DNA from 2 places in the Mesorhizobium sp. BE184 genome. Region 2 is predicted to be linked to the other one. Evidence: riboswitches for the same ligand, from Rfam matches in the RefSeq annotation. Region 2 holds a riboswitch; the other holds the start of a gene.
What was found. A riboswitch is a leader RNA that binds a small molecule or an ion and turns the genes downstream of it on or off. The one in region 2 is predicted to bind S-adenosylmethionine.
Positions count from the first base shown of each region.

Region 1: another riboswitch for S-adenosylmethionine. It lies ahead of J2X35_RS09510 (O-succinylhomoserine sulfhydrylase); the one in region 2 lies ahead of metA (homoserine O-succinyltransferase).

Region 1 covers NZ_JAVDVU010000002.1:271,705-276,979, forward strand. Annotated here, with positions in the region: gene arsK (arsenite efflux MFS transporter ArsK) at 1-180, opposite strand, end outside; gene J2X35_RS09490 (helix-turn-helix transcriptional regulator) at 190-534, opposite strand; tRNA gene J2X35_RS09495 (tRNA-Gly) at 746-819, shown strand; gene J2X35_RS09500 (ABC transporter substrate-binding protein) at 871-1,623, opposite strand; gene J2X35_RS09505 (2'-deoxycytidine 5'-triphosphate deaminase) at 1,697-2,791, opposite strand; SAM riboswitch at 2,886-2,963, shown strand; gene J2X35_RS09510 (O-succinylhomoserine sulfhydrylase) at 3,016-4,203, shown strand; gene J2X35_RS09515 (ceramide glucosyltransferase) at 4,231-5,275, opposite strand, start outside.
Region 2 covers NZ_JAVDVU010000003.1:195,960-201,234, forward strand. Annotated here, with positions in the region: gene J2X35_RS14585 (DUF2125 domain-containing protein) at 1-701, shown strand, start outside; gene J2X35_RS14590 (prephenate/arogenate dehydrogenase family protein) at 750-1,691, opposite strand; gene hisC (histidinol-phosphate transaminase) at 1,696-2,805, opposite strand; SAM riboswitch at 2,940-3,017, shown strand; gene metA (homoserine O-succinyltransferase) at 3,072-4,010, shown strand; gene J2X35_RS14605 (ABC transporter ATP-binding protein/permease) at 4,043-5,275, opposite strand, start outside.

The sequences.
Region 1 (5,275 bases), on a different contig from region 2:
GGCCATGTCGTCAGCCAGAATGCTGAAACTATAATACAGCGTTCCGTAGCCGATGATCTGGGTGATGCCGAGAGCGACGACAACTTTGATCGCAGATCGCCTTTCAATCGGCAGCGGAGTCGAATCTTCCTCAATCGGCACTCGGACCGGAACCATCTCAGGGTCGGGTGGAGCGGTCATTGCCAACACCTACGGTTTCGCCATCGGCGGATGCTTGTCCGGTGCGGGAGGCGGAGAGGCAACGTCCAGCTGTCCTGCGCAACAATCATCCATCAGGAAACGGATAAGCCCTTTCAGGGTATCGTATCTGGCGGTGTAGATGATCCACCGGGACTCTCGGCGTGTGGCGAGAAGCCCTGCCTGCTCCAGTTCCTTGAGATGAAAGCTGACATTTGACGCAGAGACTTGCGCCTTTTCGGCTATGGCGCCGGCCGCCATGCCTGTGGCGCCGGCGACAACAAGCAAACGCAGGATCCGAAGCCTGGTTTCCTGCGACAGCGCATGAAAGGCCAGCAGGGCCTGACGTTCTTCCATATTTCTATAATCCTATGAATGTTGAAATATGGATATTCCCATTTCCTGGACCGGGCAAGATGAGTTGCGACAATTCGACCGTACATGGAGAGCGGTTCGGACTTTGATGCGATTACGACCAGCCGGGTGGCACGCGGTGTCACCGAGATAGCACAAAGCTTGATCTTGCCGATTGCCCGAACGGTTGACCTCATGATACGAAGCCGCCAGCGCGGGCATGATGTAGTGGTAGCCTGGAAGCTTCCCAAGCTTTTCGTGCGGGTTCGATTCCCGCTGCCCGCTCCAGCTTCCAATCGTCAAATCCCACGGCGCGCCCCGCGCGGAAGCACGGCTTCGTCAGTAAATATCGAAGTCGAAATACTTCGCCTGGATTTTCCTGTAGGTGCCGTCGGCGCGGATCGCATCCAGCGCGGCGTTGAGGCTGTCGCGCAATTCGGTGTTATCCAGACGAACGCCGATGCCAGCTTCGGCCGCCGTGCCGTCGATATCGCCGAGCATCCTGCAACATGCACCGTCAACGCCCTTGAGCCAGCTCATCAGGAAGAACTTGTCGGAAAGGACGGCGTCGAGACGTCCGTTCATGAGATCAGCCATCGCCTCCTCCTGCGACGGGTAGAGCTTCACGTCGGCGCCGGCCTTGCCGTAGACCTTCTGGGCATAGTCGCCGAGCACGGTGGAAGCTTGCGCGCCCAACGCTTTGCCCTTGAACGCGGCTGCCACGGTGCCGGAAATGTCGCTGGCCTTCGGAGCCACAAGGGAAAAGGGCGTGGCGTAGTATTTATGCGTGAAGGCGATCTGCTTCTTGCGTTCATCGGTGACGGTCATGGAAGCGACGATCATGTCGAACTTGCCGGCCTGGAGACCGGGAATGAGGCCATCCCAGTCCTGGGCGACGATCTCGCATTCCACCTTCAGCCGCGCACAGAGAGCATTGGCGATGTCGACGTCGAAGCCAACGATCTTGCCGTCCGCTGTTACGCTGTTGAAGGGGGGATAAGCGCCTTCCGTGGCGATCCTCAGCTTCGATTGCGCGTTGGCCGGAAGGCAGGTCGCGGCGACCATGGCCAGGCCGAGCAGAGACGCGAGCAATCCTGAAATTTTCATGCTTTTCTCCTGGCGCGACGCGGCAAAACCCGGCGCCTGCGACGACGCCGTGGCCGCTTCAGCGCGCGGCGCGGAAATGTTTCGACAGTTTCAGGCCCTGCGCCTGATAATTGGAACCAAGATCGGTTCCGTAAAGTGCCGAAGGCCGCTTCAGCATGTACTCATAAACCAGCCGTCCGACGATCTGCCCATGATCGAGGATGAACGGCACCTCGTGGCTGCGCACCTCGAGCACCGCGCGGCTGCCGGTGCCGCCGGCGGCCGAATGTCCGAAACCCGGATCGAAGAAGCCTGCATAATGGACGCGAAACTCGCCGACCAGCGGGTCAAAGGGCGTCATCTCCGCCGCGTAGAGCGGCGGCACATGCACCGCCTCGCGCGACACCAGAATGTAGAACTCGTCCGGATCGAGAACGAGCTCGCCGGCGCCGCTCTTGTAGAGCGGTTCCCAGAAGCCGGAAACATCCTGGGCGGCGCGCTTGTCGACATCGACCAGTCCGGTGTGATGCTTGCCGCGATAGCCGATCAGCCCATCCTTGTCGCCGGCAAGGTCGATCGACAGCGCGATGCCTCCGCCGGAGATGTTGGGCGGGTCGACCGCCACCAGCGTCTCGGCGCGGTGCAGCGCGTGCAGTTCCGTTTCCGACAGCAAAGCGTTGCCGGTCCGGAAGCGGATTTGCGACAGGCGCGACCCGGCCCGCACGACGATCGGAAACGTCCGCGGGCTGACTTCGAGATAGAGCGGTCCCTCGTAGCCGGCAGCGATCTTGTCGAATTCGTGCCCGCGATCGGTCATGACCCGGGTGAAAATGTCCAAACGTCCGGTGGAGCTCTTCGGATTGGCCGAAGCGGAAATCTCCCCCGGGAGCGCCAGGCTTTCGAGCAGCGGCACGATGTAGACGCAACCGGTCTCCAGAACCGAGCCCTCGGTCAGGTTGATCTCGTGCAGCTTCAGGCGTTCCAGCTTCTCGGCGACCGTGCTGTCCGGTCCCGGCAGGAAGGAGGCGCGCACCCGGTAGGCGGTTGCGCCGAGCCTCAGATCGAGGCTGGCCGGCTGAATCTGGTCAGCGTCGAGCGGGCGCTCGCTCTTGAGCGCGCCGGCCGCAAACAGCGCCGCTATATCCTGGTCTGGGAGAATTCCGGTCTGCCGCAAGGCTCTGGTTCCGCTGATAGGCCGATCGGAGGCCGCTGGCCTAACCTCTTAATCAAGCCGGCGATTGACGCAAGCCGGCCCCGGGTCTAAAGGACCTTTATCCCGTGGTGATTTGGCCGGTCGGCTTGCAGCCACGTTAAACAAGTCGCTAAAGGACCGTCGGCGAGAGCCATAGGACCGGTTGCGACTTTCGCGGCCGGTTTTTTTGTGTCGGAACAGGGACCATGACTGAGAAAAAGCGCAACTGGAAACCCGCAACGCAACTCGTGCACGCCGGAACGCTTCGTTCCGAGTTCGGTGAACTGTCGGAAGCGATGTTCCTGACGCAGGGCTACCACTACAAGAGCGCCGAACAGGCTGAAGCGCGTTTCAAGGGCGAGGAACCGGGCTTCATCTACTCGCGTTACGCCAACCCCACCGTCGACATGTTCGAAAAGCGCATGTGCGCGCTGGAAGGCGCGGAAGATGCGCGCGCCACCGCCTCCGGCATGGCGGCCGTCACCGCCGCGGTGCTTTGCAGCCTGAAGGCCGGCGACCATATCGTCGCGGCGCGCGCCCTGTTCGGCTCCTGCCGCTGGGTGGTGGAAACGCTGGCGCCCAGATACGGTATCGAGACGACGCTGGTCGATGGCAGGCAGACGAGCAACTGGCAGGATGCAGTGCGTCCCAACACCAAGCTGTTCTTCCTCGAAAGCCCAACCAATCCGACGCTGGAAGTGGTCGACATCGCCGCCGTCGCCGCCATTGCCAATTCCGCCGGCGCGCGGCTGATCGTCGATAACGTCTTTGCCACGCCTTTGCAGCAGAAGCCGCTGGAACTCGGCGCGCATGTCGTCGTCTATTCGGCCACCAAGCACATTGACGGCCAGGGACGCTGCCTGGGTGGCGTCGTGCTATCCGACAAGAAATGGATCGACGAGAACCTGCACGACTATTTCCGTCATACCGGCCCCAGCATGTCGCCGTTCAACGCCTGGGTCCTGCTCAAGGGCCTGGAGACGTTGCCCCTGCGCGTGCGCCAGCAGACGGAAGCGGCCGGGAGGATCGCCGACTTCCTGGCCGAGCATCCCAAGGTTTCGAAGCTCATCTATCCGGGCCGCGCCGACCATCCGCAGGCCGACATCATCGCCAAGCAGATGACCGGCGGTTCGACGCTGATCTGCTTCGACCTGAAGGGCGGCAAGAAGCCGGCTTTCGCCTTCACCAATGCGCTGGATATCGTCACCATCTCCAACAATCTCGGCGACGCCAAGAGCATCATCACCCATCCGGCGACGACGACGCACAAGAACCTCGCCGAAGAGGCGCGGGCGGAACTCGGCATAGGACCGGGGACGCTGCGGCTGTCCGTCGGCCTGGAGGACACGGACGATCTGATCGCCGACATCGAACAGGCGCTGGCCAGCGCCTGAGTTTTGGTGCCGCGCGGGCGGCTGCGTTCAGACGCCCGAAATGGCTTCCTCGGCGGCTTTGGTGCGGATGTCCATTTCGTTGCCGCGCCAGTTGACTGCGCCGCCCAGCCAACCGCGCAGCCATACCGCCGGCAGGATGGCATCGCGCACCAGCATCGCCGCAAGCAGACGCGGCGATGCCTGCCAACCCTTGGCGAGCGCCAGGGCGTATTCCGGCAGGTAGATGGCGGCGAGCACGACCATCGCGACAACTGGAATGCTGAGCCCCAGGCTCCAGGCAGCGCATAGCGCAAGCAGTAAAGGAACCGCCGCGCCGATCAGGATTTCCGGCGCGAAGAACAGTGGGAACGTCACCCTGCGCAACCGCGCCCAGCGTATCTGCCGCGACCAGATTTCGGGCAGCGTGCGGCGGCCGAGCGGCTGCTCGAAGGGCGAACTGACAAGCCGGACCTGCAGGCCGAGGCTATTCACAAGCTTGGTCGCGGCCGCGTCCTCGGCGATCTCGGCGGCCAAGGCATGGATGCCACCGTTGGCATCCAGCATTGGCTTGTTCCACAGCATGCTCTTGCCCTGCGCGAAGCCGTAGCCGATGGCCGCGCCGGTATATTGCCAGCGGGCCTGCAGGGTGTTGAGGAACGCGCATTCGACCTCGGCCCAGAAGCCGTCCGGCCGCGAACCGATGGGCGTCGAGCAGACGAGACCGGTGTCGGCGTGCCACGCCGCCATCATCTGCTGCACGTAGTCCCGCGGCATCAGCACGTTGGAATCGGCTAGGATTACCCATTCGTGGCGCGCCGTCTTCCAGCCCTTGACGCAGTTGTTGAGCTTTGGGTTGCCGCTGAAGCGATCGTCGCCGACAAGCAGCCGCGCCGGCACCAGCGGAAACCGCGCCATGACACGCTCGATCACCGGGGCGACCGGATCATCGGCATGGGCAATGCAGAAGATCAACTCATAATCGGGCCAATCCAGCGAGAAGGCCCGCTCCAGCGTTTCCTGCGTAAACGATTCCATGCCGCGCGACGGAATGACGATCGAGACCGGCGGCGCGTCCGCTTGCGGTGCCAGCAAC
Region 2 (5,275 bases):
CCAGCCTGGCGAATTTCTTTCTCCCCAATGTCGAGCTTGCCGGGCCTTTGCGGACGACGGCCCCTGGAATGCCGCCGCTTTGGCTCGACTGGGACAGGTTGCAGGTCAAGTCGAAGCTGTCCTGGCCGCTCACCGGTGAACTGGCGGCATCAGCCGAAGGCTTGTCTGGCCAGACCGACCCGGAGGAGGGAGAGCCTGTCTCGCTGTTCAGCGCCACCGCGGCGGAAGCCCAGGTGCAGCCGAACGGAGAGGATCTCGACTATATGGGTTCCTTCAACGGCCTGCAGATCGATCCCGCGGCCATCAAGGGCCGTGAGTTGCCGCCGCTCGACGGCAGCGCCGACGCCACGATCAAGAACGGGCTCGCCGCGCTGCGCAGCAAGGTCCGCAGCCTCAGAGGTCAGTCGGCCGAGTTCCGCAACCTCGAACTGTCCTCTGGCGAAGCGCGGATCACCGTCGCCGGACCGGTTTCGATCGATGCCGAGGGGCTGATCGACGCCAATCTGACGATCAAGCTCAGCAATCCGAACGCGGTCGCGGACATCATCGCCAGGGCGATGCCGGAAAGGGATAGCGAAATCCGGCAGGGGTTCGCGGCGCTCGCCATGCTGGGCAACCAGACGTCGATGCCGCTCAAGGTTGTGAAGGGCAAGGCGTCGCTCGGCTTCATTCCGCTCGGACGGATCAAGCCGGTGGAGTAGGCAGTCGGCAGATCGGCAGTGGGCAGTCGGATTTCGATTGCCGACTGCCTATTGCCGACTGCCGCCTGGATGCTCCACCGCCTGGCGGCCGAAATCAGGGGCATCGATGTCCTGCCCGGCCTCGATGATCGAACGGCGGACGGCGCGGGTGCGGGTGAACAGGTCGAACAGCTTCTCGCCGTCGCCCCAGCGGATCGCCCGTTGCAGCGAGGCGAGGTCTTCCGAAAACCGCGCCAGCATCTCCAGGATCGCGTCCTTGTTATGCAGGCAGACGTCGCGCCACATGGTCGGGTCGGAGGCGGCGAGGCGGGTGAAGTCGCGGAAGCCGGACGCCGAATATTTGATGACCTCGGATTTGGTCACCGATTCCAGATCGTCGGCGGTGCCGACGATGTTGTAGGCGATGATGTGCGGCAAATGCGAGACGATCGCCAGCGTCATGTCGTGGTGCTGGGGGTCCATCGTGTCGATGTTGGAGCCGCAGCGGCGCCAGAATTCCGACAGTTTTTCCAGCGCGGCGGGATCGGTATCGGGCAGCGGCGTGAAGATGCACCAGCGGTTTTCGAACAGCTCGGCGAAGCCGGCATCGGGGCCGGATTTTTCCGTACCCGCCAGCGGGTGGCCGGGGATGAAATGCACGCCCGGCGGCACATGCGGCTGCATCTGGGCGATGACCGAGCCCTTGGTCGAGCCGACATCGGTGAGGATGGCTCCCCTTTTCAAGCTGGGTGCAATCTCTTGCGCAACCTGGCCGGAGGAGCCGACCGGAACCGAGACGATCACCAGATCGGCATCGCGCACGGCCTGTTGTGCGTCGGTAGTGTAGCTGTCGCCGAGGCCAAGCTCCTCGGCCCGCTTCAGCGTGGCTTGGCTGCGCGTCGAGATGGCGAGGTGGCCGGCGAGATGTTCGCGGCGGATGACCCGCGCCAGCGAAGAGCCGATGAGGCCGATGCCGACCAGCGCGATCTTGTTAAAAAGCGGTTCAGACATGGTCTCAGCTTTTCAGGAATGCGGACAGCGCGGCCACGACGCCGCGGTTCGCTTCTTCGGTGCCGATGGTCATGCGCAACGCATTGGGGAAGCCGTAGCCGGCGACACGGCGCAGGATGAAGCCGCGTGCCGTCAGATAATCGTCGGCCTTTGCCGCCGAATGCGCCGCGTCGTCCGGAAAATGGATCAGGATGAAGTTGCAGACGCTGGGCGTCACGCGCAGGCCGATCTGCGTCAGTTCCACCGTCAGCCAATCCAGCCATTCGCCGTTATGCGCGACGCTTTTCTCGACATGAGCGCGGTCTCGCATCGCGGCGGCGCCTGCCTCGATGGCCATGGCGTTGACGTTGAATGGATCACGCACCCGCTCGACGGCGGCGACGATGGAGGCAGGCGCGTAGCACCAGCCGATGCGAGCGCCGCCGAGGCCGTGAACCTTCGAGAAGGTGCGGGTCATGACGACATTCTCGTTGCCGGCGACCAGTTCGACGCCCGCCTCATAGTCGTTACGGCGGACAAATTCGGCGTAGGCCGCGTCCAGCACCAGAAGGACGTTCTTCGGAAGTCCCGCGTGCAGGCGGCGCACTTCCTCGAACGGCAGGTAGGTGCCGGTCGGGTTGTTCGGATTGGCGAGGAAGATGATCCTGGTGCGCGGGGTGACAGCCGCCAATATGGCGTCGACGTCGGTCCGCTCGTCCTTCTCCTTGGCGACTACGGCCGTCGCCCCGGTGCTCCGGATGTAAATCGGGTAGGCGAGGAAACCGTGCTCGCTGTAGATGCCCTCGTCGCCGGGCTCGAGATAAATGCGGGCCAGAAGCGCGAGGATTTCGTCGGAGCCATTGAAGGCGAGCACGTTGGCGAGGTTCAGCCCATGCGTGTCGGCGATCGCCTGCCTGAGTTTCAGGGACGAGCCGTCCGGATAGCGCTCAAGCCGTCCGGCCACGTCGCGGGCGGCCTCGATGGCTTTTTCGGAAGCGCCGAGCGGATTCTCGTTCGACGACAGCTTGTGCAGCTTCACGCCCGTCGGCGCGGTGCTCTTGCCCGGCACATAGGCGTCAATGTCCATGATCCCCGCGCGGGGGGTGGGGCGTATCTTTTCCTGTGCCTGATCCATCACAAGTATCCGTTCAGGGCTCCATGCCGGGGCCGCAGCGGGAATACAGGCGGGCGGGTTCAATGTCGAGAGCGACGGCTCCTGCGGCGGCCGGTTGAGAATCATTGACGTCAAGTCACACCGGTTCTAAATAGGGGGAGTCCCGTGGTGATTTGGCCGGTCGGCTTGCAGCCACGTAAAAAAAATCGCTAAAGGACCGTGGAGCACAAAATCCTCTGGGGCCGGTCGCGATTTCGCCGCCGGTCTTTTTGTTGGAGTGCCCGCTCATGCCGATCAAAATCCCCAATCAGCTTCCCGCCCGGGAAGTGTTGACGCATGAAGGCGTCTCCGTCATGGACGAAAAGACGGCGTTGCGTCAGGATATAAGGCCCCTGCAGATCGGCCTGTTGAACCTGATGCCCAACAAGGTTCGCACCGAGACGCAGATCGCCCGGCTGATCGGCGCCAGCCCGCTGCAGGTGGAACTGACGCTGGTGCGCATCGGCAACCACAAGGCCAGGAACACTTCGGCGGATCATCTCATCAGCTTCTACCAGACCTGGGACGAGGTGAAGCACCGCAAGTTCGACGGCTTCATCGTGACCGGCGCGCCGATCGAACTGCTGCCCTTCGAAGACGTGACCTACTGGGACGAGCTGACGCGCATTTTCGACTGGACGACAACGAACGTCCTTTCGTCGTTCTTCATCTGTTGGGGCGCCATGGCCGCCGCCTGGCATTTCCACGGTATCCCGAAGCACACGCTGGCAAAGAAGGCCTTCGGTGTTTACCGGCATCACAACCACGCGCCGGCCTCACCTTATCTGGCCGGGTTTTCCGACGATTTCGCCATTCCGGTCTCGCGCTGGACGGAAGTGCGCGGCGCCGACCTTCCAGCCGGAAGGGGCATCGATCTTTTGATGGATTCGGAGGAGACCGGCCCCTGCATGCTCGCCGAAAAGGCAGGCAACCGGCTCTATATGTTCAACCACATCGAGTACGACTCCACCTCGCTCAAGGAGGAATACGACCGCGACGTGGCGGCCGGTGTCGAGATCGCGGTGCCGCATGAGTATTATCCAAGTGACGATCCGACCAACCCGCCGCTCAACCGCTGGCGCTCGCATGCCCATCTTCTGTTCGGCAACTGGATCAACCAGGTTTACCAGATGACGCCGTACGACATCGACGATATTGGCGCTGGATCTGATCCGGCGGTCGCCTAGCCAATACCCTCGAACCGTATTGGGGGTGTTTTCTATCTTTTACGCTTCTTGACCGTTTTGGGCGGCGGCTCGATGGCGCCCGGACGGACATGCGGCGGTTTCAGCGCCGGACCCGCCGTGTCCTTGACGATATCCAGCGTTCTCGGAAAGAATTCGTAGTTGCGCTGGCTGCGCCCGATGTTGACGACTGCCGATTTGGGCAGGTTCCTTTCGATGGCGGCGAGCAGCTGCTTTGTCTGGGTGCCGTCGAACGTATCCAGCGCCTCGTCAATGATGACCCAGGCCGGTTTATGCAGGACAAGCCGGGCGAAGGCGAGGAGGCGTTGCTCGTCGTCGCTCAGTTCGTGTTCCCAGCGGGCGCTGCGGTCGAGCCAGGCGGAAAGCCGGTCGAGACCGACCGCGGCCAGCGCCTTCTTCATCGCCGCGTCGTCGATCTTTTCGGCCTTGCCGGACCGATTCAGCACTTCGCGCAGGGTACCGGGTGAAAAATAGGGCGTGCGGGAAATGAACATCGGCGTTTCCCCGGCAGGCAGGCCGATGCGCCCCTTGCCCCATGGCCACAGGCCGGCCACGGTGCGGAACAGCAGCGTCTTGCCCGAGCCGGGATCGCCGGTGACCAGCACGCGCTCGCCGGCCTCGATGCGGGTCTTCGGCTCGTTCAGCCTGATGCAGCCGGTCGGCGCGACGATTTCGAGCCCGTCGAAGGTCAGCGCGTCGTCCTTGTTCGCCACGATCTCGATGCGCTCTTCATCGCCATACAGGCTGTCTGTCTCGGTAAGCGCCATACGGAAATCGGCGACGCGCATCAGCGTCGCGCGCCAGTCGGCGATGCCGCCAATGTTGTTGACGAACCAGCGCAGCGAGGAATGCACCTGGTTGAAGGCGCCGACCGCCATCATCAGCCCGCCGAAGCTCAGATCGCCGGCGAAATAGACCGGCGAGGCGACCAGTATCGGCGCCACGACGGTGATCCAGCCATAGGTGTCGGTGACCCAGCCGAGATTGATCTGCGCGCCGTAGATGCGCAGCATCGCAGCCAGGACCGCGCCAAGGTCGGTTTCCAGCCGCCGCTTCTCGTCGGCCTCGCCGCGGGCGAGCGCGATGGCGTCGATGTGTTCGTTGACCCGCACCATGGAGTGGCGCAGTTCGGCCTCGCGCGCATAGCGGTCGCTGTTGAGCTGAATGAGCGGCCGCCCGACCAGCCAGCTGATCAGCGAGGCGAGACCGGCATACAGGAACGCTGCCCAGACCATATAGCCGGGAAT